DNA from 4 places in the Streptomyces sp. NPDC127117 genome. Region 2 is predicted to be linked to each of the others. Evidence: riboswitches for the same ligand, from Rfam matches in the RefSeq annotation. Region 2 holds a riboswitch; each other region holds the start of a gene.
What was found. A riboswitch is a leader RNA that binds a small molecule or an ion and turns the genes downstream of it on or off. The one in region 2 is predicted to bind cyclic di-AMP.
Positions count from the first base shown of each region.

Region 1: linked by a shared signal. The riboswitch ahead of ACFVH0_RS01730 (NlpC/P60 family protein) and the one ahead of ACFVH0_RS19535 (M23 family metallopeptidase) in region 2 are both predicted to bind cyclic di-AMP.
Region 3: linked by a shared signal. The riboswitch ahead of ACFVH0_RS10040 (C40 family peptidase) and the one ahead of ACFVH0_RS19535 (M23 family metallopeptidase) in region 2 are both predicted to bind cyclic di-AMP.
Region 4: linked by a shared signal. The riboswitch ahead of ACFVH0_RS05385 (transglycosylase family protein) and the one ahead of ACFVH0_RS19535 (M23 family metallopeptidase) in region 2 are both predicted to bind cyclic di-AMP.

Region 1 covers NZ_JBHXTM010000001.1:367,171-374,139, forward strand. The annotation lists gene ACFVH0_RS01710 (ABC transporter substrate-binding protein) at 1-397, shown strand, start outside; gene ACFVH0_RS01715 (amino acid ABC transporter permease) at 406-1,380, shown strand; gene ACFVH0_RS01720 (amino acid ABC transporter ATP-binding protein) at 1,377-2,150, shown strand; gene ACFVH0_RS01725 (amidohydrolase family protein) at 2,150-3,769, shown strand; gene ACFVH0_RS01730 (NlpC/P60 family protein) at 3,979-5,127, opposite strand; cyclic di-AMP (ydaO/yuaA leader) riboswitch at 5,135-5,300, opposite strand; gene pcrA (DNA helicase PcrA) at 5,547-6,969, shown strand, end outside.
Region 2 covers NZ_JBHXTM010000020.1:115,798-122,766, reverse strand. The annotation lists gene ACFVH0_RS19550 (GNAT family N-acetyltransferase) at 1-534, opposite strand, end outside; gene ACFVH0_RS19545 (HPr family phosphocarrier protein) at 708-989, shown strand; gene ACFVH0_RS19540 (GntR family transcriptional regulator) at 1,203-1,898, opposite strand; gene ACFVH0_RS19535 (M23 family metallopeptidase) at 2,124-2,945, opposite strand; cyclic di-AMP (ydaO/yuaA leader) riboswitch at 2,959-3,124, opposite strand; gene ACFVH0_RS19530 (M16 family metallopeptidase) at 3,362-4,744, opposite strand; gene ACFVH0_RS19525 (M16 family metallopeptidase) at 4,771-6,144, opposite strand; gene ACFVH0_RS19520 (DNA topoisomerase (ATP-hydrolyzing) subunit A) at 6,415-6,969, shown strand, end outside.
Region 3 covers NZ_JBHXTM010000008.1:82,079-89,047, reverse strand. The annotation lists gene ACFVH0_RS10050 (ATP-dependent Clp protease proteolytic subunit) at 1-278, shown strand, start outside; gene ACFVH0_RS10045 (hypothetical protein) at 286-594, shown strand; cyclic di-AMP (ydaO/yuaA leader) riboswitch at 986-1,166, shown strand; gene ACFVH0_RS10040 (C40 family peptidase) at 1,170-1,643, shown strand; gene ACFVH0_RS10035 (LysE family translocator) at 1,701-2,333, opposite strand; gene ACFVH0_RS10030 (LysR family transcriptional regulator) at 2,406-3,344, shown strand; gene ACFVH0_RS10025 (ATP-binding protein) at 3,354-3,785, opposite strand; gene ACFVH0_RS10020 (helix-turn-helix domain-containing protein) at 3,990-4,850, shown strand; gene ACFVH0_RS10015 (DUF397 domain-containing protein) at 4,875-5,081, shown strand; gene ACFVH0_RS10010 (8-amino-7-oxononanoate synthase) at 5,074-6,216, opposite strand; gene bioB (biotin synthase BioB) at 6,359-6,969, shown strand, end outside.
Region 4 covers NZ_JBHXTM010000004.1:83,286-90,254, reverse strand. The annotation lists gene ACFVH0_RS05395 (cytochrome P450) at 1-844, shown strand, start outside; gene ACFVH0_RS05390 (transglycosylase family protein) at 950-1,924, shown strand; cyclic di-AMP (ydaO/yuaA leader) riboswitch at 2,225-2,396, shown strand; gene ACFVH0_RS05385 (transglycosylase family protein) at 2,400-3,176, shown strand; gene eno (phosphopyruvate hydratase) at 3,464-4,753, shown strand; gene ACFVH0_RS05375 (septum formation initiator family protein) at 4,951-5,421, shown strand; gene ACFVH0_RS05370 (DUF501 domain-containing protein) at 5,481-6,014, shown strand; gene ACFVH0_RS05365 (exopolyphosphatase) at 6,126-6,969, shown strand, end outside.

The DNA of each region.
Region 1 (6,969 bases), on a different contig from region 2:
CTGCGGAAAGACCGTCGTCCTCGCCAAGGGCAGCTCCAACCTCCATATCGGCGAGGAACAGAACGCCAAGTGCCAGGAGAAGATGCGGATCTCGCAGAGCGAGGACGCACCGACCGGGCTGCTGCAACTGGACAGTGGGCGCGCGGTCGCGACCATCGTCGACTATCCCGTCGCCAAGATGTTCATCAAGAAGAGCAGCGCGTACGAGGTCCTGCCCGAGCAGTACGGCACCGCCCCCTGGGGCATCGCGTCCGCGAAGAGCCAGGGCGGGCTGCGCGACGCCGTCCACAAGGCCCTGCAGGAACTCATCGACAACGGCGACTACAAGAAGATCCTCGACACCTGGGGAGTCGGCGGCAGCGCCGTGCCCGAGGCCACCGTCAACGACGGGCAGTGAGAACAGATATGAACCACCAGAAAATACCCGGCTCCGCCCTCGGCCGGGCGCCGGACTGCACCCCCGCCGACGGGACGCCGCAGGAGGACGACCTCTCCCTCCAGGTGACCGGACGCCCGCGTCCCGGACGCTGGCTCGCGGTCCTCGCCGCCACTCTGTTCGCGGTGTGGCTCGCCTACACCGTCATCGTCAATCCCAATCTGCACTGGGACATCGTCGCCGAGTACCAGTTCGACGGCGTGATCCTCAAGGGCCTCGGGGTGACCATTCAGCTCACTCTCGTCTCGATGGCCCTCGGCATCGCCATCGGCGTCGTCGTCGCGGTGATGCAGCTGTCCGACAGCCCCGTCCTGCGGCTCACCGCCGGTGCCTACACCTGGTTCTTCCGGGGCACCCCGCTGCTGGTCCAGCTCATCTTCTGGTTCAACCTGGCCCTGCTGTTCCCCGTGATCAGCATCGGAATCCCGTTCGACGGCCCCAAACTCATCAGCTGGCAGTCCAACCAGGTGATCACCGGTTTCGTGGCCGCGCTCCTCGGTCTCTCCATCAACGAGGGCGCCTACATGGCCGAGATCGTGCGGGCCGGCATTCAGAGCGTGGATCCCGGCCAGCGCGAGGCGGGAGCCTCGATCGGGATGTCGAACCGTCAGATCCTGTCCCGGATCATCCTTCCGCAGGCGATGCGAGTCATCATCCCGCCGTTCGGCAACCAGTTCATCTCCATGCTCAAGACGACCTCGCTGGTCTCGGTCATCGCCGGCGCCGACCTGATGACCGTCTCCCAGCACCTCTATCTCGCCAACTTCGAAGTGGTCGCACTGCTCCTGGTGGCCTCGATCTGGTATCTCGTGCTCACCACGATCGCGAGCATCGGACAGCACGCCGTCGAGCGACGCTACAGCCCCGGTACCGCTCCCGTGCTGCGGAGCAGAATCCTGGCCAATCTTCTGCCCGGACGGGCCAGGAAGGGAGCAGCGGCATGAACGACGTGATCCTCAAAGCCCGCGGGGTCCGCAAGAGGTTCGGTGACACCGAGGTACTGAAGGGCATCGACCTCGACGTCCGCAGCGGTGAGGTGCTCTGTGTCATCGGCCCCTCCGGGTCCGGGAAATCCACACTGCTGCGCTGCTTCAACCACCTCGAACGGATCGACGCGGGGCGGGTGTGGATGGACGGTGAGCTGGTCGGCTACGAACAGCACGGCCCGTCCGGCCGGGTGCTGCGCGAGCGGCGGGCCCGGGACGTGCGGCGCCAGCGCGAGCGGATCGGCATGGTGTTCCAGCGGTTCCACCTGTTCCCGCACCGCACAGCGCTGCAGAACGTGATGGAGGGTCCGGTCGCCGTCAAGGGCCGGACCCGTGCACAGGCCGAGAAGCAGGCCCGCGAGCTGCTGGCCGACGTCGGTCTCGCGGACCGGGCGGACCACTACCCGGGGCAGCTGTCCGGCGGGCAGCAGCAGCGCGTGGCGATCGCCCGCGCACTGGCCATGGAGCCCACCCTCATGCTCTTCGACGAACCCACCTCCGCCCTCGATCCCGAACTCGTCGGCGAGGTGCTCGGCGTCATGCGCGACCTGGCCCGCAGCGGTATGACGATGGTCGTGGTCACCCACGAGATGGGCTTCGCCCGCGAGGTCGCCGACCGGGTCCTCTTCATGGACCGGGGTGCCGTCGTCGAGGCCGGTAGCCCCGACATGCTGTTCACCGCCCCGCGGCACGACCGCACGCGGGCCTTCCTGTCGACGGTGCTGTGATGGGCCGCCCCCTGGATCTGCTGCTGCGCGGCGGCACCCTCGTGGACGGAACCGGCGCACCGGCCCGGGAAGCGGACGTCGCGGTGGTGGACGGGCGGATCGCCGTGCTCCCCGCCGGCGCCCCTGGCTCGGCCGTCGAGACCCTGGACGTGGCCGGGCGGGTCGTCGCCCCCGGCTTCATCGACGTGCACACGCACTCCGACGCCCTCGCCGCGCCCCACGGAGCCGGCGGTACCACGGAGCCGATCGACGACCTCCGTCTCGCTCCGCTGCTCCAGGGCGTCACCACGGAGATCTGCGGCAACTGCGGGACCAGCCTGTTCCCCTCGCTCCCCCGCCGGCTGCCGGAGCTCGCCGAGCATCTCAGGGTGACGTTCGGGCTCGGACCGGTGCGGCCCTCGGTGGACTTCGACGCGTTCGCCACCGGACAGGACCCGGCTCTGCGCCACACCCACATCGCCTCGCTGATCGGCCACGGCACGCTGCGCGCCGGAGTGATGGGCTTCGAGGCCCGGCCGCCGCGGCCCGACGAGCTGGACGCCATGTGCGCGCTGCTCGACCGGTCGCTGGCCCAGGGGGCGGCCGGTCTGTCCACCGGGCTGATCTACCCTCCCGGCACGTACGCCGACACCGAGGAGATCGTCGCGCTGGCCAGGGTCGCCGCCCGTCACGGCAAGCCCTACGTCACCCATCTGCGCGACGAGATGTCACAGGTGGAGTCCGCGCTGGAGGAGGCCCTGGAGATCGCCGTACGCTCCGGCGCCCCGCTGCAGATCTCCCACCACAAGACCGCGGGCCGGCACGCCTGGGGCGCCACACTGCGCACCCTGCCCCGGCTGGAACGAGCCCGCGCCGAAGGCGTGGACGTGCTGTGCGACGTCTATCCGTACACGGCGGGCAGCACCGTCCTGCACGCCATGCTGCCCCCGTGGGCGAGTGAGGGCGGCGTCGGTGCGCTGCTGGAACGGTTGCGCCGGCCCGAGACCCGCGACCGGATCAGGACGGACATCGCTCGGGGCGTCGAGGGGTGGGAGAACACCGTGGGAAACGGCGGCTGGGACCTCATCTCGGTGGCCGCCGCGCGGACGCGGCCCGAGGCCGAGGGGCGCAGCATCGCCGACCTCGCGGCCGAGCGCGGCATCCATCCGGTCGACCTGGCCTGCGATCTCCTGCTGGCCGAGCAGGGCGAAGTGACCATCATCAGCCATTCCATGCGAGAGGACGACGTCCGCCGGGTCATCGCCAGCCCGCTGTCGATGATCGGCTCGGACGGTGTCCCCAAACCCGGTCGGCCGCATCCGCGCTGGGCGGGAAGCTTCGCCCGGGTACTCGGCCGTTACACCCGCGACGAACGACTGCTCCCGCTGGAGAGTGCGGTGCACAAGATGACCGGCCTGCCCGCCGGGCGGTTCGGGCTCACCGGCCGCGGCGTGGTCCGCGACGGGGCCGTCGCCGATCTGGTCGTACTGGACCCGTCGTCGGTGCGCGACACCGCCGACTTCGACCGCCCCCTGCTGGCACCCGAAGGCATCGATACCGTTGTGGTGTCGGGGCGGATCGCGGCGAGAGACGGCCGCCCGACCTCGGCGCGGGCGGGAGAAGTGGTGAGAATCCGATGAGTCTGGCCCAAGTGGCCGCGGCGGCACGGCGCTCGGCTGCGCTGCCGCTCACCCTGGCCGTGGGGCCCCGGCGGCAAGGAAGCGGGGGGCCGCGGGGGGGGGGGGGGGGGGGCTCCCCACCAACAAATACTCAACCCCCCGGCTGTCCACCCCCCCCCCCCGCCCCGCCCCCGCCCCGGTGCAGGGGCGGCGCGACGGGTGGAGGCACGCTACGCCGGGCGCACGCTGCCGTAGATCGGCATGTAGTAGATCGACTCCTCGCGCACGTTCGCGCCGGGCTTCGGCGCGTGGATCATCATCCCGTCGCCCTTGTAGATGCCGACGTGGCTGATGTCGTCGTAGAAGAAGACGAGATCCCCCGGCCGCAGGTCCGCCGTGGCGACCCGGGTGCCGACCTTGACCTGGTCCCACGTGGTGCGCGGGATGCCGACCCCCGCCGCCTTCCAGGCGGCCTGGGTGAGCCCGGAGCAGTCGTACGACGCCGGGCCCGTCGCGCCCCAGACGTACGGCTTGCCGAGCTGGGCCCTGGCGAAGGCGAGGACCTTCTCCGCCTTGGTGGTGGCGCTGCTGTCCGAGCCGGTCCCGCTGCCCGTCCCCGTACCGCTGCCGCCCCCCGACCCCTTCGCGGCCTCCTCGGCCTCGCGGTCCGCCTCGGCCTTCGCGGCGGCCTGCTGCTTCGCCAGCTCCTGCGCCTTGCGCTCGGCCTCCGCCTCCTTCTTGCGCTCGATCGCCGCCAGTCGCGCCTTCTCCTCGGCGGTCAGCTTCGACAGCAGCGTGCGCGCCTCGCCCAGCTTCTTCTGGACGTTCCGCTTGCTGGTGCGCAGCGTGGTCTGCGTCGTCGTCAGCGTCTCCAGGCTCCGCACCGCCTCGGAACGCTTCTTCGCCGCCTTGGCCTGCTGCGTACGGAAGTCCGTGATCGCCTTCTGCTGCCGGCTGGTCATCCGGTCCATCAGCTGGCTCTGGTCGAAGTACGACTGCGGGTCGTCGGCCAGGAAGAACGTCGCGCTCGGCGTGATGGAGCCGCTGCGGTACTGCGCGGCCGCGTAGGTGCCGAGCGTCCTGCGGGCGTCGTTGAGCCTGTCGGCGCGCTTCGCGACGTCGTCCAGCAGGGCGTCGACCTTGGCGCGCTGGGCGGCGGAGGCTTCCTTCGCCTGGTTGTACTGCTGGGTCGCGGTGCCCGCCTGCCGGTAGAGGTCGTCGACCTTCTTCTGTACGTCCTCGACGCGGGGCTTCGGATCGGGCGCGGCCACGGCGCTCTGCGTGGAGAGCAGGGTCACGGACGCCAGGGCCGCAGTGGTGAGCCCGACGGCCGGTGCGGTGGTGCGCACCCGGGTGCGCGGTTTGCGATGCGACGCCAAGGCCGGCATCTCCTTCCGTGGACCGCCTACCGGGTTAGCTGTCGGGTTCGGGCGGAACGGAAGGCTGCCCTACGGTCCGAGTGGGGGATAAGGACCGATTCACCCCGGTACTGCGTGTGGGTCCCCGGTTCCGAACTCCATTGAAGGCAGCCCGGATTCGGCGGGGGCGCCCGCTAGGCGTGGTTCGCCTCAAGGGGGTACGGGCCGCCCGGTCGAGCACGCTAGCCAACCCATGGTGCTGCTGTGAAGGTTGATGTTCGATATGCCCGATACATTTTCGTGACCTTGCCGGAGCGGGGTGCCGCCGACCGGATTCCCTTACGGGGAGTGGGTGACCGCTCTCTTTGTGTGCCGTCGGTCGTGTGCGGTTCGTCATGAGGCCGACGGGTGTCGGTGCGGCGGCCTAGACTCGACAAGCGATGAGCAGCCTCTTTGACGACAGTTTCCTGGCCGGCCTCCAGCACTCGGAGGAAGAGCCCCCGCCGCCCCCCGAGGACTCCGTACCCGAAGCGGTCCCGGAGGACCTCTTCGCGGGCGTGTTCGACGGGCCCCCGCCGCCCAGGGACGCCTATTACCGCGACGGCGCGCACCGCCCCGTCATCGACTCCGCGGCGCTCCTCGACGGGCTGAACACCGAGCAGCGCGCCGCCGTCGTCCACGCGGGCTCCCCGCTGCTCATCGTCGCCGGGGCCGGCTCGGGCAAGACCCGGGTGCTGACCCACCGGATCGCCCACCTGCTCGCGGAGCGCGGGGTGCACCCCGGCCAGATCCTGGCGATCACCTTCACCAACAAGGCCGCGGGCGAGATGAAGGAGCGCGTCGAGCAGCTCGTCGGTCCGCGCGCCAACGCGATGTGGGTCATGACCTTCCACAGCGCGTGCGTACGCATCCTGCGCCGCGAGTCGAAGCGGCTCGGCTTCACCTCGTCGTTCTCGATCTACGACGCCGCCGACTCCAAGCGGCTGATGGCCCTGGTCTGCCGCGACCTCGACCTGGACCCGAAGCGCTTCCCGCCGAAGTCGTTCACCGCCAAGGTCTCCAACCTGAAGAACGAGCTGATCGACGAGGAGACCTTCGCCGGCCAGGCCGCGGACGGCTTCGAGAAGACCCTCGCCCAGGCCTACGCGATGTACCAGTCCCGGCTGCGCGAGGCCAACGCGCTGGACTTCGACGACATCATCATGACGACGGTCCACCTGCTCCAGGCGTTCCCGGACGTCGCCGAGCACTACCGCCGCCGCTTCCGCCACGTCCTGGTCGACGAGTACCAGGACACCAACCACGCCCAGTACACCCTCGTGCGCGAGCTGGTCGGCCCGGCGGGCGAGGGCGACGCCCCGGCCGAGCTGTGCGTCGTGGGTGACGCGGACCAGTCGATCTACGCCTTCCGCGGCGCGACCATCCGCAACATCCTCCAGTTCGAGGAGGACTACCCGAACGCGACCACGATCCTGCTGGAGCAGAACTACCGCTCCACGCAGACGATCCTGTCCGCCGCCAACGCGGTCATCGAGCGCAACGAGAGCCGCCGCCCCAAGAACCTCTGGACCAACGCCGGCACCGGCGCCCGCATCACCGGCTACGTCGCCGACACCGAGCACGACGAGGCGCAGTTCGTCGCCGACGAGATCGACCGGCTCACCGACGCGGGCGACGCCAAGGCCGGTGACGTCGCGATCTTCTACCGTACGAACGCGCAGTCCCGCGTCTTCGAAGAGATCTTCATCCGCGTCGGCCTGCCCTACAAGGTCGTCGGCGGCGTGCGCTTCTACGAGCGCAAGGAGGTCCGGGACATCCTGGCCTACCTGCGCGTCCTGGCCAATCCGGAGGACACCGTCCCGC
Region 2 (6,969 bases):
GTCCTCGAAACTGCGCTGCTGGGTGTACCCGGCGTCCCGGAACACCTTGATCATCTTGTTGTTGGCCGGCAGCACCTCGGCGGCGAAGCGGCGGATGCCGCGCTCGCGGGCGACGGCCGCGATGTGTTCGAGGAGGGCCGAGGCCACACCCCGGCCCTGGTGCGCGTCCTGGACGAGGAAGGCGACCTCGGCCTGGTCGGCGGGGGCGGAGGCGGGCCTGCCCCGCTCGTCGATCCGGTCGTAGCGGACGGTCGCGATGAACTCGCCGCCGACCGTGACGGCGAGCCCCACCCGGTCGACGTAGTCGTGATGGGTGAAGCGGTGCACGTCCCGGTCGGACAGCCGAGGGTACGGGGCGAAGAACCGGTAGTACTTCGACTCGTCGGAAACCTGCTCGTAGAAGCTGACCAGCCGTTCGGCGTCGTCCGTGGTGATGGGCCTGATGCGCGCGGTGCCTCCGTCGCGGAGCACCACGTCCGCTTCCCAGTGGTCGGGATAAGCGTGATGCGGACTCTGCTCCGGCGCGGGCTGCATGGGCAAAGAGTACGGCTCCGTCAGCGGTCGCGTAGGCCTCGGGGCCGGGGCAGGCTGAGAGGGCCGATCGGCGGGTCCGCAGGCGTTACGGGCTGTTCCCGGGGTCGGCCGGAGCACCGCGCACCGCGTGAGAGACTGGTCTAGACAACTGTTGATTCGTGAAGGGCAGAACCATGGCTGAGCGCCGCGTCAACGTCGGTTGGGCCGAGGGCCTGCACGCCCGCCCCGCTTCCATCTTCGTCCGTGCCGCCACGGCTTCCGGCGTCCCCGTGACGATCGCCAAGGCCGACGGCAACCCGGTGAACGCCGCTTCCATGCTCGCGGTCCTCGGTCTCGGCGCGCAGGGTGGCGAGGAGATCGTGCTCGCCTCCGAGGCCGACAACTCCGAAGCCGCCCTGGACCGTCTGGCCAAGCTGGTCGCCGACGGACTTGAGGAACTCCCGGAGACCGTCTGAAACATCTTCCGCGAGAGAGCCGTGGCACCCTGAACCGGGTCTGCGGCTCTTTTGTTTTTCCGGTGCTTGCAGGATGAATTCCGGCACCCAGGATCCAGGCCCACGAAATCCGGGTGGAGCGGAATCCGGGCAGGGCAGAATCCAGGAAGGCAAAATCCGGACCACTCGGAATGCGCCCCGCACAATGACTTCTCTTTGTATACGGCGCGATTGTTAATGGCGGACACCCGCGGTGTTTACGGAATGTTGCGAGGTCCTCACCCGGTCGGCCCGGGGCGTGCCGGGCCGCCGTCGCAGCCGGTGCGCGGCCGCAGCCCGTTCCGCGTGGTGGGCGGCCAGCGTCCTGGCCCGTTCCGCGTCGCCGCGCGCCACCGCGTCCACGATCGCCCCGTGCTCGGCCCAGGAATCCACCGGCCGGGCGGGCTGCTCGACCGCGTACATCCAGTCGATCTTGTGCCGCAGCTGGGTGAGCAGCGCGATCAGGCCGGGGCTGCCGGAGGCCTGCGCCAGCGTCTCGTGGAACCAGCCGCCCAGTGAGCGCAGATCCTCGCCCTCGCCGCGCCGGGCCCGGTCCTGGCCGAGCCGCACGAGGCCGCGGAGCACCTTGAGGTGCGCCTCGGTGCGGCGCTGCGCGGCGCGGGCGGCGCCCAGGGGCTCCAGCAGCGTGCGGACCTCCAGGAGGTCGGCCGCCTCCAGTTCGGTGGGCTCGGCGACGCAGGCGCCCGCGTGCCGCCGGGTGACGACGAAGCCCTCGGATTCCAGGGTGCGCAGCGCCTCCCGTACCGGGACGCGGGAAACCCCGTAACGGCGGGCCAGCAACTCCTCCGTGAGACGGCTGCCGCGTTCGAAGACACCGGAGACGATGTCGTCACGGATTGCCGTGCATACCGAATGCGCCGGAATGCGCATGTCCGAACCTCCGCCTCAATCCCCGCGAAACGCGGCCGGCCGACGCCTGTTCCGCGACTCTATTGCAATGCGGCTGCATTTCCGATGCCGGGCGGAAATTCATGAATATCTTTTGGCCACGGGACGGTTCGGCGGCCGGTCGTCTCCCGCGGTCGAGGAGGCGGGCATGGCGAAGGCCCCGGCGCGCTGCCGGGGCCTTCGACGAGGTGGTGCGGTGGGCGTCGGTCAGACGTGGACGCCGTGGGCGCGCAGGTACGCGACCGGGTCCATGTCGGACCCGTACGACGGGGTCGTCCGGGCCTCGAAGTGGAGGTGCGGCCCGGTGGAGTTGCCGGTCGAGCCGGAGAGGCCGATCTGCTGGCCCGCGCCGACGCTCTGGCCGACAAAGACGCCGATCGAGGAGAGGTGGCCGTACTGCGTGTACGTGCCGTCCGTCATCCGGAGCACGATGTTGTTGCCGTACGCGCCGCCCCAGCCGGCCTCGACGACCGTGCCGGCGCCGACGGCGACGACGGAGCTGCCGGAGGCGGCGTGGAAGTCGATGCCGGAGTGGCTGCCGGAGGACCAGAGCGAGCCGCTGGACTTGTAGCCGGTGCTTACGTACGAACCCGCGACCGGGAGCTGGAAGGAGCCCAGGCGGGTGCGCTCGGCGGACCGGGCGGCGCGGGCCTTCTCGGCGCGGGCCTCGGCGGCGCGCTTCGCCTCGGCCTTGGCCTCGGCCGCCGCCTTGGCCTTTGCCTCGGCCTTCTTCTTGGCCTCGGCCTTCCGGTGGGCCTCGGCCTTCGCCTTCGCCGCGACGTCGGCCTGATGCTGCTGGGCGTCGGCCTGGGCGTCGATCCGGTCGGCGAGGGTCTTGTCGATGGCGATGACCTGGTTGAGACCGGTCTCGCTCACGGAGGGTGCGTCGGAGTCCGCCGCGAAGGCGGGAGCGGCCAGGCCGCCGATGACGCCGGTGGTGGCCAGAGCCGCGACGCCGACGGCCTTCGCGCTGCCGCGCGTCAGTCGGCTCGGGGCACGGTGCTTCCCGGTGGCACGGGTGAACGCCATGGAGTGGCTGGTCCTTTCCTTCCTTCTCGCCTACCGGGTTAGCTGACGGGTTCGGAGCAGGAAGGTCTCCTACGGACACCCCGGCCCATCCGGGCTCAGGCGTCCGATTCACCCCAGGGACTGCGTGGGTCCCCGGCTCCCCAGGCTCGCGCCTGACGGGGACTCGGCGATGACTGTCCGGTACGTCGCGGATGCGGCATACGAGTGACGGGCAGTCGAGCCGACGCTAAGCGGGGTCACTTTCATTCACCAAACGGACAGGCCATTTTGTAGCGCATCCCACAGGGCAGACAGGCAACCTTCCCCCAGAACGGACAAAAAGGAAGACCCTGGCGAGATGACACTCGCAAGGGCCTTCCTTCTGTCCTGATATGCGGCGAAATGTCGAGTTGGGACCTGTTGTGACGGGCCGGACGTCAGCCGGTGACCACCGACACCTCTCCGATGCCCAGGGCCCGGACGGGCTCCTCGATCCGTGCGGCGTCGCCGACGAGGATCGTGACCAGCCGGTCACCCGGGAAGGCGTTGACGACCGCCGCGGTCGCCTCGACCGTGCCGGTCTCCGCGAGCCGGGCGTACAGCTGCGCCTGGTAGTCGTCCGGCAGGTGCTGCTCGACCTGGTCGGCGAGGGTGCCCGCGACGGAGGCCGCCGTCTCGAACTTCAGGGGCGCCACACCCACGAGGTTCTGCACGGCCGTCTCGCGCTCCTCGTCGGTCAGGCCCTCGGCCGCCAGGGTCCGCAGGACCGTCCACAGGTCCTTCAGCGCCGGCTCGGTGGACTCGGTGTCCACCGAGCCGCTGATGGCGAGCATCGCGGCGCCGGTCGCCCCCGAGGCGGAGTCCGGGGCCGACGACCGCAGCACCTGGGCGAAGGCCCGCACGCCGTACGTGTAGCCCTTCTCCTCGCGCAGCACCCGGTCGAGCCGCGAGGTGAGGGTGCCGCCCAGGCAGTACGTGCCGAGCACCTGGGCCGGCCACACGCTGTCGTGCCGGTCGGCGCCGATCCGGCCGATCAGCAGCTGGGTCTGCACCGCGCCCGGACGGTCGACGATGACCACGCGGCCGGTGTCGTCGGCGGTGATCGGCGGGGCGGGGCGGGGTGCGGCGGCGTCTCCGGACCAGTCGCCGAGGGTGTCGGCGAGCAGGGCGTCCAGGTCGATGCCGGTGAGGTCCCCGACTACCACGGCGGTCGCCGTGGACGGCCGGACGTGGGCGTCGAAGAACGCGCGCACGGCCGCCGAGTCGATCCGCGCCACCGTCTCCTCGGTGCCCTGGCGCGGGCGGGACATCCGCGCCGTGGCCGGGAACAGCTCCTTGGAGAGCTGCTTGGCGGCACGCCGGGCCGGGTTGGCCTGCTCGTGCGGGATCTCGTCGAGCCGGTTGCGTACCAGCCGCTCGATCTCGCTCTCGGCGAAGGCGGGCGCCCGCAGCGCCTCGGCCACCAGCGCGAGGGCCTTGGCCAGCCGGGAGGCGGGGACCTCCAGGGAGACCCGGACACCGGGGTGGTCGGCGTGCGCGTCGAGGGTGGCGCCGCAGCGCTCCAGCTCGGCGGCGAACTCCTCGGCGGTGTGCTTGTCGGTGCCTTCGTTCAGCGCCCGCGACATGATCGTGGCCACGCCGTCGAGACCCTCGGGCTCGGCGTCCAGCGGGGCGTCGAGGAAGATCTCGACGGCCACGACCTGCTGGCCGGGGCGGTGGCAGCGCAGCACCGTGAGGCCGTTGGGCAGGGCGCCGCGCTCGGGCGCGGGGAAGGCCCAGGGGCGGGCGACGCCGGGGGCCGGCTGCGGGTGGTACTGCATCGAAACTCCAGTCGCGGCAGCGTCGGTCACTGGTCCGCCCCTTCGTGCGCGTCGGTGTCGGTCTCGTCGGTGTCCGCCGCGTCCGCGGGCTCGGCCGGTTCGACCGGCTCGTAGACCAGCACCGCGCGGTTGTCGGGACGCAGCTGGGCCTTGGCGGCCGCCTGCACCTCCTCCGCGGTGACGTCGAGCACCCGCTGAACGGCGGTCAGGGCGAGCTGCGGGTCGCCGAACAGCACGGCGAACCGGCACAGTTCGTCGGCACGGCCGGCGACCGTACCCAGGCGGTCCAGCCACTCGCGCTCCAACTGGGCCTGCGCGCGCTCCATTTCCTCGGGCGTGGGGCCGTCGGCGGCGAACCGGGCGAGCTCCTCGTCGACCGCGGCCTCGACCTGCGGCACCTCGACGCCGCCGGACATCTTGACGTCCAGCCAGCCCAGCGAGGGCGCGCCGGCCAGCCGCAGCAGCCCGAACCCGGCCGCCACGGCCGTACGGTCACGGCGGACCAGGCGGTTGTGCAGCCGCGACGACTCGCCGCCGCCGAGCACGGTCAGCGCGAGGTCCGCCGCGTCGCACTCGCGGGTGCCGTCGTGCGGCAGCCGGTAGGCGGCCATCAGCGCCCGCGCCGGGACCTCCTCACGCACTTCCTCGCGCAGCTGCTCGCCGATGATCTCCGGGAGCGTGCCGTCGCGCGGCGGCTGCTTGCCGTCGTGGGACGGGATGGAGCCGAAGTACTTCTCGATCCAGGCGAGGGTCTGCTCGGGGTCGATGTCGCCGACGACCGAGAGCACCGCGTTGTTGGGCGCGTAGTACGTACGGAAGAAGGTGCGCGCGTCCTCAAGGGTCGCGGCGTCCAGGTCGGCCATCGAGCCGATCGGGGTGTGGTGGTACGGGTGGCCCTCGGGGTAGGCCAGTGCCGTCAGCTTCTCGAACGCCGTGCCGTAGGGGACGTTGTCGTAGCGCTGGCGGCGTTCGTTCTTGACGACGTCGCGCTGGTTCTCCATGGACTCCTCGTCGAGCGCGGCGAGCAGCGAGCCCATCCGGTCGGCTTCGAGCCACAGGGCCAGCTCCAGCTGGTGCGTGGGCATGGTCTCGAAATAGTTGGTGCGCTCGAAGCTGGTGGTCCCGTTGAGCGAGCCGCCGGCCCCCTGCACCAGCTCGAAGTGGCCGTTCCCCTTGACCTGGCCGGAGCCCTGGAACATCAGGTGCTCGAACAGGTGAGCCAGCCCGGTGCGTCCCTTGACCTCGTGGCGCGAGCCGACGTCGTACCAGAGGCAGACCGCGGCGACCGGGGTCAGATGGTCCTCGGAGAGCACCACGCGCAGGCCGTTGGCCAGGCGGTGCTCGGTCGCTGTCAAGCCGCCGGAGCCGGCCTGAGCGGTGGCCGTGTGACCCATGGGCATGTACGTCCCTTCGATCGCGATACTGGATTTCCTGCGAGACCTGCCACTTTAGGCAAGCGCACGGACACCTGGCGAAGTTCCCGTAACCCGGAAGTTCGCGTGAAAGAGGGGCGCATCCCCCGCGCGGCGGGGCGCGAAGGCGTCTCGACCGGGGCCCGGAACGCCTCTTGGGACGGGTCGAGGTCGGCGATGTCAGTGCGGCGGTCCACAATGGTCCGCGTCAGAACCTGAGGTTGCCCGAACAGAATCCGTGAAGGAGTCGCAGCAGCGATGGCCCGCCGCAGCACGAAGACCCCGCCGCCGGACGACTTCGAGGAGAAGATCCTCGACATCGACGTCGTCGACGAAATGCAGGGCTCCTTCCTCGAGTACGCGTACTCGGTGATCTACTCACGGGCCCTGCCCGACGCCCGTGACGGCATGAAGCCGGTGCACCGCCGCATCGTGTACCAGATGAACGAGATGGGCCTGCGCCCCGATCGCGGCTTCGTGAAGTGCGCCCGCGTCGTCGGCGAGGTCATGGGTAAGTTGCACCCGCACGGTGACGCGTCGATCTACGACGCGCTGGTCCGTCTGGCGCAGCCGTTCTCCATGCGGCTCCCCCTGGTCGACGGCCACGGCAACTTCGGCTCGCTCGGCAACGACGACCCGCCTGCCGCCATGCGGTACACCGAGTGCCGGATGGCCGACGCGACGTCACTGATGACGGAGTCGATCGACGAGGACACCGTCGCTTTCCAGTCGAATTACGACGGCCAGGAGACGGAACCGACCGTTCTCCCCGCCGCGTACCCGAACCTCCTGGTCAACGGGTCGTCCGGGATC
Region 3 (6,969 bases), on a different contig from region 2:
CACTGCCCGGCGCGAGGGTCGTCGTACGGCAGCCCGAACTCACCGAGCCGGTGCAGGGCCGGCCCTCCGACCTGGAGATCGAGGCGCGGGAACTGGAACGGGTCCGCACGATGCTCACTTCCCTGTTGGCCCGTCACACGGGCCGCACCGAGGAGCAGATCACCGAGGACACCGAACGCGACCTCATCCTCGACGCGGCGGGCGCCAGGGCGTACGGGCTGGTGGACCACGTCCTGGAGAACCGGAACGCCGCTCTGCCGTCGCACGGCGCGAGGTGAACACCCGATGCGACCACCGGAGTTCCCACCGCTGCCCGCACTGACCCGCGCCGAGGGGGAGTTCATCGACCGCTACCTCGAAGTCCTCGACCAGGTCGGCCGGATCAACCCGGCCCGCGGCAGCGACACCTACGGCGCGCTGCGCGCCGCCCAGGCCCTCGTCGCGCGGTCACGCGCACTGCGGGACGCCCTCGCGTTGATGCACGAGCGCGGCGAGGCGCGGGTCCACGCGGCCACGCTCGCCCGTGCGCTGCGGGTGCTGGACGGGGAACGACGGGCCGGGCGCGTCACCGTACCCCCCGCTCCGCCGAGTTGACCGACTTCCGCAGCCCGGGCGGCCGGCGGACTCCGGCCAACTCCCCATGGCCCGGGGTCCGGCGACCGTCACCCAACTCCCGTACCCGACACGCCCGACGGGTCCACCGAAAATTCTCGCTCGTTCGGCGTAGGAAGTCCCCCTCAGGAGGGATCGCTCAACTTGCGTTTTCCGCGTGAACAGTGAACGGAATCCGCCCTTCCGCCCCAGGTACGAACCTGGTCCGAATCACCGGCGGAGCCTCAGAAATCATCATGTCCACCCGAACGGATCAGTCGTGAGGAGCCTCACATATCCCTGTTTCAGCTCGGAAATCCGGCAGTCGGTGAGTCAAGATCCCTGGGACGACAAGCCCCCGCCACCGCGGCGGGGCGGTCCGGGCGGACGCCGAGTCCTGCCGCCGCCCGGATGCCTGGTCGACAGAAGTGGATCGGCAGGAGTGGAGGACCCGAGCACAACGGGTCGACCTGAACACCGGTCGACCCTCGGGGTGAAGCCGCCGCACGCGGCCGGGCAACTTCGCCAGCCCGAACCCGACAGGTCATCCTTCACAGGCGGCTGACGAAGGGTTGCGCATGACTGCGCAGGTTCATGTCCCGTCTCTGCTCGTCCGGGCCGGTACGGCCTCGGTTCTCACGCTCGCCGCCGTCGGCGGCACCATGTTCGCCCCGGGCGCCACGACAAACGCCCAGGCGGCGACGCTGTCGATGAAGGCGCTCAACATCGCGGCGTCGAAGAAGGGATCGCCCTACAGGTGGGGGGCCACCGGCCCCAACCGCTTCGACTGCTCGGGGCTGACGCTCTATTCGTTCAAGAAGGCCGGCAAGAAGCTCCCCCGCACGGCCCAGCAGCAGTACAACCGGACCCGCCATGTCTCGGCCTCGCACCGGCAGCGCGGCGATCTGGTGTTCTTCCACTACGGCCGCAGCGTCTACCACGTGGGGATCTACGCCGGTAAGGGCAAGATCTGGCACTCGCCGAGGACCGGCTCCGTGGTGCGGCTGGAAAAGATCTGGACCAAGAGCGTCTACTACGGCCGGGTCCGCTGAGACACCGCCCGTCCGGCGGTCCGGGGCCGCCGGACGGGCCCGGTGGCCCGCCCCCGCTCAGTGCGGCAGCGGACCGGTCACCAGCACCAGGCCCAGCGCGGTGAGCGCCGCGCCGCTGCCGCCCTCGATGGCGCGCGCGGTACGCGGCCGGCGCAGCCACCGGCCCAGCCGGTCCACGAGGAGCGCCACGGCGGGGAACCAGACCAGCGCCAGTGCGACGACGATCGCCGCGAGCAGCAGGGTCCTGGGCAGCGGCGGCTCCCCGTCGGGGACGAACTGCGGCAGCAGGCTCAGGAAGAGGACCGGCGCCTTGGGATTGAGCGCGTTGGTCAGAAAGCCCTGCCGCAGTGCGCGTACGTGCCCCGGGTCCGCATTCCGGTCCTCGGTGCCTTCCCCGTCCGGGGTGTCGCGCCGTGCCGCGCGCAGGGCACTGATGCCGAGGTAGAGGACATAGGCCCCGCCGAGCAGCTGGACGGTGCGCAGGAGTGCGGGGACCGCCACCAGCACCGCGGCGAGCCCGGCGACGGCCAGGGCGGTGTGCACCAGCAGTCCCCCGGCCACGCCCAGCGCGCTGGCCACGCCCGCACCGCGGGAGGCGAGCGCGTTGCGTACGACGACGGTGAAGTCGGCGCCGGGCAGCGCGACCATTCCTGCGGCGACCCCGATGAAGGCGATCAGTTGTGCGTCCATGGGTCCACCCTGACCCTGCGGAGCCTTTAGCGTGTACTTGGAATCTTCTGGGTCTGCCAAAAGGAACGCTTAATGTACGACCCGACACGGCTGGCCGCCCTGGTGGCGGTCGCGGAGGCCGGATCGATCACCCGGGCCGCCGCACGGCTGGGCTACACCGCTCCGGCCCTCTCCCAGCAGCTCGCCAAACTGGAGCGGGAGGCGGGTGCGGCGCTGTTGGTACGTCACCACCGCGGGGCCCGGCTCACGGCTGCGGGCGAGCTGCTGGCCGGGCGCGCCCGGCGCATCCTCGACGAGATGGGCCAGGCCCGCCATGAGCTGACCCGCCTCTCCGGGCTCTCCGGCGGGCGTCTGCGGGTCGGCACGTTCACCACGGCGGGGATACATCTGCTGCCGCCGGTGCTGAGCGCCTTCCGGCGCGCCCACCCGGATGTGGAGCTGGCGGTCACCGAGTACGAGCCGCCCCAGGGGGTCGCCGCGGTTGCCGCGGGCGAGGTCGACCTGGCACTGACGCATGTGTACGAACCGGCCGCCGCGACGCCCTGGCCCGCCGGGGTCTTCGCCGAACCGCTGCTGGTCGAGGAGCTGGTCCTGATCACGGCGGTCGGGCAGATGCTCTCCGAGGGCAGCGGGAGGCTGCCGGTGACGGAACTGGCGGGGCGACCGCTGATCAGCAGCGCGCCCACGCATCCACCGCGCCGCGGGGTCGAGCAGGCGCTGGCCGAGGCCGGGGCGACGCCCGCCGTGGTCTGCGAGTCGCCCGGCTATGCGCTGGTGTGCGCGCTGGTCAGTGCGGGCATCGGGATGGCGGTCGTTCCGGAGATGGTCGCCGCGATGTCGCCGACGCCGCTGTCGGTGCGGCGGCTGGATCCCGCTTCCTTCCGGCGGACGATCTCGGTGGTGCACCGCGGTGACCGGGCGAGCGCAGCCGCGGCGACGCTCCAGGCCCTGTTGCGCAGTGGGTTCGGGCGGGCGGGGGCGGCGCAGCGGCCTGGCGGCGAGGCCGGGTGAGCGCGTCGGTCAGCTCTGCACGGGGATGCTCCACGGGAGCGCGATCCATACCGTCTTGCCGCCGTCGGCAGTGGGGGTGACGGTGAGCCGGCCCCCGCACTCCTTGGCCAGACAGCGGATGATCACCATGCCGCGTCCGTTGTCCTGCTGGACGGCGGCGGGAAGTCGCCGGGGCCAGCGGGGGTGACTGTCCGTCACCCCGAGGTACAGCTCCTCCTCGCGCTCCAGCCGGAGGTCCACCGTGAACGTGGGCGACTGCCCGAAGGTGTGCTGGACGGCGTTGGTCGCGAGCTCCGAGACGATGAGCTGGATGCTGTCGGCGAAATCGGTGTCGGTGGCCAGGCCCCATTCGGTGAGCACCCGGGCCACGTACCTGCGGGCTGCCGAGACCGAGACCGGCAGGCTCGGCAGGGTGACGTTTGCTTCCTGATGGTCTGCCATGGCGAGCCGTCCCTTTCCCACCTGTACCGACCCGCGATCGGTACAGGTTGTGCTTCGCGCCAGATTGCCACCGATGCTGCCCTCTGTGACGGCGATCCACCAAGATATGCATATATCTGTCGCTCGAAGCGGTGAACCCTGCCACGCAAGACCGTATGTGGGCGGCACACTGTCCGCTCGGCAGAAGAGGGAGGGAGGCCGCGGATGCAGAACGGCCCTGCGGTTCGACGCCGCAAGCTCGGGGAGGAGCTCCGGAGTCTGCGCCACGCGTCGGGACTGACCAGTCGGGACGCGGCGCGGATGCTCGGCTGGCACCAGTCGAAGGTGAGCCGGATCGAGACCGGGGTGAGCGGGGTGCAACCGGCCGATGTGACCCGGCTGCTGGACACGTACGGCGTGGACGACACCCAGTTACGGGATCTCCTGGCCGCGCTGGCGGGTTCGGCGGGCGGTGGCGGCAGCGGGTGGTGGCACGCCTATCGCGGCCTGATCCCGCCCCAGTACCGCGATTTCATCAGTCTGGAGTCCCAGGCCCGGACCGCACGCACGCTGGAGACCTCGGTGGTGCCGGGGCTGTTGCAGACGGCCGACTACGCGCGTGCGGTGACCCGGGCGTCGCTGGACGGGCTGCCGGCCGGTCAGCTGGACTCACTGGTGGAGGTGCGGCTGGCCAGGCAGGGGGTACTGCGGACCGATCCGCCGCTGCGGCTGAGCGCGGTGCTCGACGAGGCGGTGCTGCGGCGCCAGGTCGGCGGGTGCCGGGTGATGCGGGAGCAGCTGCGCCATCTGGCCCGGGTGGCCCAACTGCCCCATGTGCAACTCCAGTTGCTGCCGTTCTCGATGGGCGGCTATGCCGGCCTCACCGGTCCTTTCGTTATCTTCTCATTTCCGAACACTTCTGATCTGGATGTGGTCGTTCTCGACCATTTGACGAGTAGCCTCTACCTGGAGCGGAAAGAAGACCTTGAGGCGTACAGCTCGGCCTTCCGCACCATGCAGGCTCACGCGCTGTCGCCGGAGCACTCGTTGGATCTGATCGCCGCGATCGACCGCGACGGTCGGTGACCCCGGACCGCCCGAGGGGGCCTCATGTCGGATTGCCTCGCACAGCACGACTTACGTTGGCGGCGCAGCAGCCGCAGCACGGGTATGAACAACTGTGTGGAGGCCGCGCCGTTCGGTGACGGGCGGCTGGCCGTTCGGGACTCCAAGGATGTGTCCAGGCCGCCGTTGCGGTTCTCCGCGGCGGCCTGGACCTCGTTCGTCTCCGGCCTGCGCCGGAGTCCGCTCAGCTGACAGGGGCGGTCCGCGCCACCACCGACACCGCGGTGGCGATCTGCTCCTCGGTGAGATCGGCCCGCGCGGTCAGCCGCAGCCGGGACACCCCGTCCGGCACGGACGGGGGCCGGAAGCAGCCCACCACGATGCCGGCGGCACGGCAGTCGGCCGCCCAGCGCACCGCCGCGTCCGCCGAGGGGGCACGCACCGAGACCACGGCCGCGTCCGGCCGTACGGCGGCCAGACCGGCCCCGGTGAGCTGCTCGTACAGCGCCGCGGCGACCGCGCGGGCCCGCCCGGCCCGCTCCGGTTCGCGGCGCAGCAGCCGCAGGCTTCCCAGTGCGGCGCCCGCCGCGGCCGGCGCGAGACCGGTGTCGAAGATGAACGTTCGGGCCGTGTTGACGAGGTGTTCGATGACCCGGGCCGGCCCCAGGACCGCTCCGCCCTGACTGCCGAGGGACTTGGAGAGGGTGAGCGTGGTGACGATGCCCCCGTCGCCCGCGAGGCCGGCGGCGGCGAGCGCTCCTCGGCCGCCGTCCCCCAGCACGCCCAGGCCGTGTGCGTCGTCGACGAGCAGGGCGGCGCCCCCGGCCCGGCAGACATCGGCCAGTTCGGGCAGCGGTGCCGCGTCGCCGTCGACCGAGAAGACCGAGTCGGTGACGGCCAGCGCCCGGCCTTCGTGTGCCTGAAGGGCCTTGCGCACCGCCTCGGGATCGGCGTGCGGAACGATGGCGGTCCCGGCCCGGGAGAGTCGGCAACCGTCCACGATCGAGGCGTGGTTGCCCGCGTCGGAGACGATCAGCGAGCCATGACCGGTGAGCGCCGTGACGGCCGCCAGGTTGGCCGCGTAGCCGGACGACAGCACCAGGGCCGCTTCGAAACCGCAGAATTCGGCCAGTTCGCTCTCAAGTTCGGCATGCAGCGCCGTGGAGCCGGTGACCAGTCGGGATCCGGTCGCACCCGCACCCCACTCGCGTGCGGCCCGGACCGAGGCGGCGATGACGTCGGGGTGTCGTGTCAGGCCCAGATAGTCATTGCTCGCCAGGTCCAGGAGTCCGGACACGGCGGGCCGGGGGCGCAGGGTACGGACGAGTCCGGCGTCCGCGCGGCGGCGCGCCTCGGCATCGATCCAGTCGAACGGGTCGAAGGGCATGAGCGGTCCCTTTTGTAGGCAGCTCACAGACCCTAACCGCGCTTGCAACAGGTCATGGTGTGGCAATACACACACCCTCGGCGGCCTCTGTTGTCCGGTTCCTCCTTGGCTGAGGGCCGTGCGGTAGGCCAGGATCTTGACCATGGACCTCCTGAACACGCTGGCGGACAAGGGGCTGCGGCGCGAGCTGCCGACCCGCGAAGAAGCCCTCGCCGTACTGGCGACCTCCGACGACGATCTGCTCGAAGTGGTGGCCGCGGCCGGAAAGGTGCGCCGCCAGTGGTTCGGGCGGCGCGTGAAGCTGAACTATCTGGTCAACCTCAAGTCCGGTCTCTGCCCCGAGGACTGCTCCTACTGCTCGCAGCGGCTCGGTTCCAAGGCCGAGATCCTGAAGTACACCTGGCTGAAACCGGACGAGGCGTCGAAGGCCGCCGCCGCCGGGGTGGCGGGCGGGGCCAAGCGGGTATGTCTGGTGGCGAGCGGCCGTGGTCCGACGGACCGCGATGTCGACCGGGTGTCGGAGACCATCGAGGCGATCAAGGAACAGAACGAGGGCGTCGAGGTGTGCGCCTGCCTCGGTCTGCTCTCCGACGGGCAGGCCGACCGGCTGCGGTCGGCGGGGGCCGACGCGTACAACCACAACCTCAACACGTCCGAGGGGACGTACGGGGACATCACCACCACACACACCTATGCGGACCGGGTGGAGACGGTGCACCAGGCGCAGGCCGCCGGGCTCTCGGCGTGCTCCGG
Region 4 (6,969 bases), on a different contig from region 2:
CGACTTCGCCTTCCCGCTCCCCATCTACGCCATCTGTGACCTGCTGGGCGTCCCGCGCGAGGACCAGGACGACTTCCGGGACTGGGCGGGCATGATGATCCGCCACGGTGGCGGCCCGCGCGGCGGGGTGGCCAGGTCGGTGAAGAAGATGCGCGGCTATCTGGCCGAACTGATCCACCGCAAGCGGGAGAAGCCGGGCGACGACCTGATCTCCGGGCTGATCCGGGCCAGCGACCACGGCGAGCACCTCACCGAGAACGAGGCCGCCGCCATGGCCTTCATCCTGCTGTTCGCCGGATTCGAGACGACGGTCAACCTGATCGGGAACGGCGTCTACGCGCTGCTGCGCAACCCCGGGCAGCGCGAACTGCTCCAGCTCTCCCTCGACGCGGGGGAGAGCGGGCTGCTGGAGACCGGCATCGAGGAACTGCTCCGGTACGACGGACCGGTGGAGCTGGCCACCTGGCGGTTCGCCACCGAGCCGCTGACGCTCGGCGGACAGGACATCGCCGCCGGGGATCCTGTGCTCGTGGTGCTCGCCGCGGCCGACCGCGACCCGGAGCGCTTCGAGGACCCCGACACGCTCGACCTCGCACGGCGTGACAATCAGCACCTCGGATACGGGCACGGCATCCACTACTGCCTGGGAGCGCCGCTCGCCCGGCTGGAGGGACAGACCGCGCTCGCCACGCTGCTGAATCGCCTTCCGGACCTGCGGCTTGCGGTGGAACCTGCCGATTTGCGGTGGCGTGGCGGGCTCATCATGCGCGGACTTCGCACGCTTCCCGTGGAGTTCACCCCGGGGTCCGCCCACACGAAAAGTGACACCTCGTCAAGTCTGTGACTTTCACGTGATCTGCGCTGCATCGACTTGTGACTCCCGTTCGAACCCGGCTAGGTTCACCGTTCGACTCACCAGTCACACGTCAGCTACACGGAAGGCAACCCCATGGGCTCCGCGAACGGCAGACACCGTCGCCCCCGTCAGGCACCCGCCATCGTCGTCGCCGCGGGCGTGACCGGATCGGCCATCGCCATCCCGCTGCTCGGCGCGTCCGGTGCGCACGCGGCCGACGCCACGACCTGGGACCGGGTGGCCGAGTGCGAGAGCGGCGGCATGTGGAGCGCCGATTTCGGCAACGGCCACTACGGCGGCCTTCAGTTCTCGCAGGAGACCTGGAAGGCGTACGGCGGTGAGGCGTACGCGGAGCGCGCCGACCTGGCCAGCCGGGCGCAGCAGATAGCGGTGGCCCAGAAGGTGCTGGACGACCGGGGCCCGAAGGCCTGGCCCAGCTGTGCGGTCATCTCCGGCCTCGCCGTGGACGGGACGCTGCCGGGGGTGGACCCGGGTTCCGTGCCCGCCGACGACCCGACCGGGAACGCGAAGCCGGCTGACGACGCGTCGGCGGACCCGTCCGGCGACGCCACACCGTCCGACAGCGCCTCCGACGGTACGGACGCCGTTGACGGCGCGGACGGCTCGGAGAAGGGCGACGAGCCGTCAGGGAAGACCTCGCCGTCCCCGAAGCCCACGGCCTCGACCACCCCGTCCCCCGACGCGTCCACCGACGTCCCCTCCGGGGCGCCCGGCGACGCGTCAGGCTCGCCCGACGCGTCCGGCGGCACGGGCGGCAAGCACCGCGGCGCGCCGGCCCCCGAGCAGGGCGGCGGTACGGACGGCGGCGGCCGTGAGGCGGGCCGTCATGCCTCGCGCGGCGGCAACGACGCACGCGACACGACCGACACGCCCGCCGACGGCACGTACACCGTTCGCGTCGGCGACAACCTGTGGGCGATTGCTGATGCACAGAAGGTCCCCGGTGGCTGGCCCGCGCTCTACGAGGCCAACAAGGGTGCCGTCGGCGCCGACCCGGACCTCATCCTCCCTGGCCAGAGCCTCGATCTCGATGTGAAGGCCAAGTGAGGGCAGTCTGATAATCGACTAAAAACGCCCTCGAAACCGGGGTAGTTCAGGGACCTATGTCCGCTTATGCGTAAGTGAGACATGGGTCTCTTTGCGTCAACTGGCGTGTCGCGTCCGGGGAGCCCTTCCGCATCGTGCCCCACCTGCGGAAACGATGGTTCTTCAGATGCAAGTAGGGGCTTATTGTCCGATGTGTCCATCTTTGAATGTGGGGGTTGCGTATGTTTACGGTCGGAACCGCTCGCACCGCGGGCCCCGTCGACCGTCACGCCGAATCCTGCCGTCGGTCGAAGGGAACAGACGCGTAAAGCGCCGTAGGCAGGAGCGGGGGACCCAGGTAAGCGCCGGGCCCGATCGTCGAAAGACGCATCAGGACCGGCTTGGGGTGAAGTCGCGTGCTAGGACGTGCGACCGGGCAACTCACTTGGCCCGAACCCGACAGCTCACCTCGTAGGCGTCGGTGAGGAGAAGTTCCATGCTGCTTTCCAGCAAGGGCAAGCACCGCCGCCCGTCCAAGGCCGTCCGTATCGCCACGCTCGCCGGTGTCGCCGGTGCCGCAGTCGCCGTGCCCCTGATGGGTGCGACCAGCGCCTCCGCCGCCTCCGTCGCCACCTGGGACGCCGTCGCCCAGTGCGAGTCCGGTGGCAACTGGTCCATCAACACCGGCAATGGCTACTACGGCGGTCTGCAGTTCTCGCAGTCCAGCTGGGCCGCCGCCGGCGGTACGCAGTACGCCGCCCGTGCCGACCTGGCCACCAAGGCCCAGCAGATCGCCACCGCCGAGAAGCTCCTCGACATGCAGGGCCCGGGTGCCTGGGCCTGCGCCGGCGCCGGCGGCCTGACCAACGACGGCGTCGACCCGGGCGTCGACACCGGCTCCTCGAACTCCTCCTCGAACTCCACCGCGAGCTCCGGCGCCTCCGAGCAGCAGAGCGCCCCGAAGCAGCAGTCGCAGCCGACCCAGCAGGCCCAGCCGAAGCCGGCCGAGCGCACCGAGGCCCCCGCCGCCTCCCGCTCGGACCGCTCCGCCGCCCCGCAGGCCGAGTCGAAGAAGACCGTCACCACCCCGACCGGCGAGAAGGTCGAGAAGGGCGACGGCGAGTACAAGGTCGTCTCCGGCGACTCGCTGAGCAAGATCGCCGCCGACAACAAGGTCGAGGGCGGCTGGCAGCAGCTGTTCGAGCTGAACAAGGACATCGTCAAGGACGCCGACCTGATCTACCCGGGTCAGCAGCTGCACCTGACGAAGTAGTCGCGGCTCGCTCCTCCCCGAGCATCACCCCGGCCCGGCGCGCATCCCCGTGTGCGCCGGACCGGGGCGTTGCCGTTCGTGCTCGGGGGAGCGCCGGATCGTTCATTTGTTGTAGTTACCGACCAGTATGTTTCTGGCTGTTTGTCCGGCAATGTGTGCCCTCGGGTCCTTTTTCGTCCCAGGGGTCGGGCGGTCGGCCGACTGATCGGGCCGGGCCGGTTAGGCTCTTGTCGCAAGGCCAAAGCGACCCTGCACAATCAGCGTCATATCCCAGAAGGAGATGCCTCGTGCCGTCCATCGACGTCGTCGTAGCCCGGGAAATCCTCGACTCCCGCGGAAACCCCACGGTCGAGGTAGAGGTCGGCCTCGACGACGGCAGCACGGGCCGTGCTGCCGTTCCGTCCGGCGCCTCCACCGGAGCGTTCGAGGCCATTGAGCTTCGCGACGGTGACCCCAACCGCTACCAGGGCAAGGGCGTCGAGAAGGCCGTTCTCGCCGTGATCGAGCAGATCGGCCCGGAGCTCGTCGGCTACGACGCCACCGAGCAGCGGCTGATCGACCAGGCGATGTTCGACCTCGACGCCACCGAGAACAAGGGCTCGCTCGGCGCCAACGCCATCCTCGGTGTCTCGCTGGCCGTCGCCCACGCCGCCTCCGAGGCCTCGGACCTGCCGCTCTTCCGCTACCTCGGCGGCCCGAACGCGCACCTGCTGCCCGTTCCGATGATGAACATCCTCAACGGCGGCTCGCACGCCGACTCCAACGTGGACATCCAGGAGTTCATGATCGCGCCGATCGGCGCGGAGTCCTTCTCCGAGGCGCTGCGCTGGGGTGCCGAGGTCTACCACACGCTGAAGAAGGTCCTGAAGACCAAGGGCCTGTCGACCGGTCTCGGCGACGAGGGCGGCTTCGCGCCGAACCTGGAGTCGAACCGCGCCGCCCTCGACCTCATCGTCGAGGCCATCAAGGAAGCCGGCTACGTCCCGGGCAAGGACATCGCGCTGGCGCTCGATGTCGCCGCGTCCGAGTTCTACAAGGACGGCAAGTACGAGTTCGAGGGCAAGTCCCGCTCGGCCGCCGAGATGACCGAGTACTACGAGGAGCTCGTCTCCGCGTACCCGCTGGTCTCCATCGAGGACCCGCTGTACGAGGACGACTGGGCCGGCTGGAAGGTCATCACCGACAAGCTCGGCGCCAAGGTGCAGATCGTCGGCGACGACCTCTTCGTCACCAACCCGGAGCGGCTGGCCCGCGGCATCGAGGAGGGCTCCGCCAACGCCCTGCTCGTCAAGGTCAACCAGATCGGCTCGCTGACCGAGACCCTGGACGCCGTCGAGCTGGCCCAGCGCAACGGCTTCAAGTGCATGATGTCGCACCGCTCCGGCGAGACCGAGGACGTCACCATCGCCGACCTCGCGGTCGCGGTGAACTGCGGCCAGATCAAGACCGGCGCCCCGGCCCGCTCGGACCGCGTCGCCAAGTACAACCAGCTGCTGCGCATCGAGGAGATCCTCGACGACGCCGCGGTGTACGCGGGCCGCTCGGCGTTCCCGCGGTTTCGCTCCGCGAACCAGTAGGCACAGCGCTCCGCGAACCAGTAGGCACAGCGCTCCGCGAACCAGTAGGCACAGCGCTCCGCGAACCAGTAGGCACAGCGAGGGCTGATCATCCCTTTCGGCCCGTCAGGGGCCCGAAGGCCATGGCGTCCGTCCGTCCCCGCACTCGGTCCCGTACCGTGTGCGGGGACGGACGTGCGTAGTGGGGAGGCGGAGACATGGCCGCGAAGGACCGGGACCGGTTCTCCACCGCGACCCGGCTGCGACTGCTCGGCGAGCAGACCGCGGCCCGTGTCTACCGGTCCCAGAACCGCCGCCAGGCCCGCCGCTCACGGCTCACCGGCCGGGCGGCGTTCCTCGCGCTGGTCGTCTGCTCGCTGGTGGTCGTGCTCGCGTACCCGATGCGGCAGTACGTCTCGCAGCGGGACGAGATCGCCGACCAGCAGCGGCGGGCGCAGGACGCCAAGGCCCGTACCGAGGAGCTGCGCGACGAGAAGGCGCGCCTCCAGGACGATGCGTACATCCGGCAGCTGGCCCGTACGCACCTGCACTACCTTCTTCCCGGGGAGACCGGTTATACGGTGATCGACCCCGACGCGGTCAAGGAGCGCGAGGGCAGGACCGGCGAGTCCGGCCGGCCGTGGCACTCCAACCTCTGGGACGGCGTCGACAGCGCCGACCGCGACTGACTCTCTTCATCCATCTGCAGAACCGCAGTTCGAGCAGCCCGATCAGAACCTAGGCAGGCATGGAAACGCCCCCTCCCCAGACCGAGTCCACCGCGCCCACCGAGGCGGACATCGCCGCGTTCCAGCAGCAGCTGGGGCGTCCGCCGCGCGGTCTGCGCGCGATCGCGCACCGCTGCCCGTGCGGCAACCCGGACGTGGTCGAGACGCAGCCCCGGCTGGAGGACGGTACGCCGTTCCCGACGACGTACTACCTGACGTGCCCGCGTGCCGCTTCCGCGATCGGCACGCTGGAGGCGAACGGGGTCATGAAGGAGATGACCGAGCGCCTCGGTACGGACCCCGAGCTGGCCGCCGCGTACCGGGCCGCGCACGAGGACTACATCGCCCGGCGTGACGCGATCGAGGTGCTGGAGGGCTTTCCGAGCGCGGGGGGCATGCCGGACCGGGTGAAGTGCCTGCACGTACTGGTGGGGCACTCGCTGGCCGCGGGGCCGGGGGTGAACCCGCTGGGGGACGAGGCGATCGCGATGCTGCCGGAGTGGTGGCGCAAGGGGCCGTGCGTCTCGCCGTGCGGCGCGCCGGACGAGGGCTGACCGTTCCTCCGGGGGCTCCGCCCCCGCACCCCCGCTCCTCGATCGCCGGAGGGGCTGGAATTGCTCCTCGATTGCCGGAGGGGCTTTGTCTGCTTTATTTGGGAGTGCTTCATGACCCGCGTGGCCGCCATCGACTGCGGTACCAACTCCATCCGTCTGCTCGTCGCCGACGCGGATCCGTCGACCGGTGAGTTCGTCGAGCTCGACCGGCGGATGGAGATCGTCCGGCTCGGGCAGGGCGTCGACCGTACCGGCCGGCTCGCCCCCGAGGCGCTGGAGCGGACGTTCGCGGCCTGCCGGCAGTACGCGACGGTGATCAAGGAGCACGGGGCGCAGCGGATCCGCTTCGTCGCCACCTCCGCCTCCCGCGACGCGGAGAACCGGGACGACTTCGTCCGCGGGGTGCTGGAGATCCTGGGCGTCGAGCCCGAGGTGATCAGCGGTGACCAGGAGGCCGAGTTCTCCTTCACCGGAGCCACCAAGGAGCTCGCGGGCCGCGACCACCTGGCGAAGCCGTATCTCGTCGTGGACATCGGCGGTGGCTCCACCGAGTTCGTCGTCGGCGACGACCACGTACGGGCAGCGCGGTCCGTGGACATCGGCTGCGTACGGATGACCGAGCGGCACCTGGTGCGCGACGGCGTCGTGACCGACCCGCCGGCCGACGGGCAGATCGCCGCGATCCGCGCCGACATCGCCGCCGCCCTCGACCTCGCCGAGGAGAGCGTCCCGCTCGCCGGGGCCGCCACCCTCGTCGGCCTCGCCGGGACGGTCACCACGATCGCCGCGATCGCCCTGGGGCTGGACGCGTACGACTCCGAGGCGATCCACCACTCCCGGATCTCCTTCGAGCAGGTCCAGGAGATCACCGGACGGCTGCTCGGCTCCACCCACGCCGAGCGGGCCGCGATCGGCGCGATGCACCCGGGACGGGTCGATGTGATCACGTCCGGGG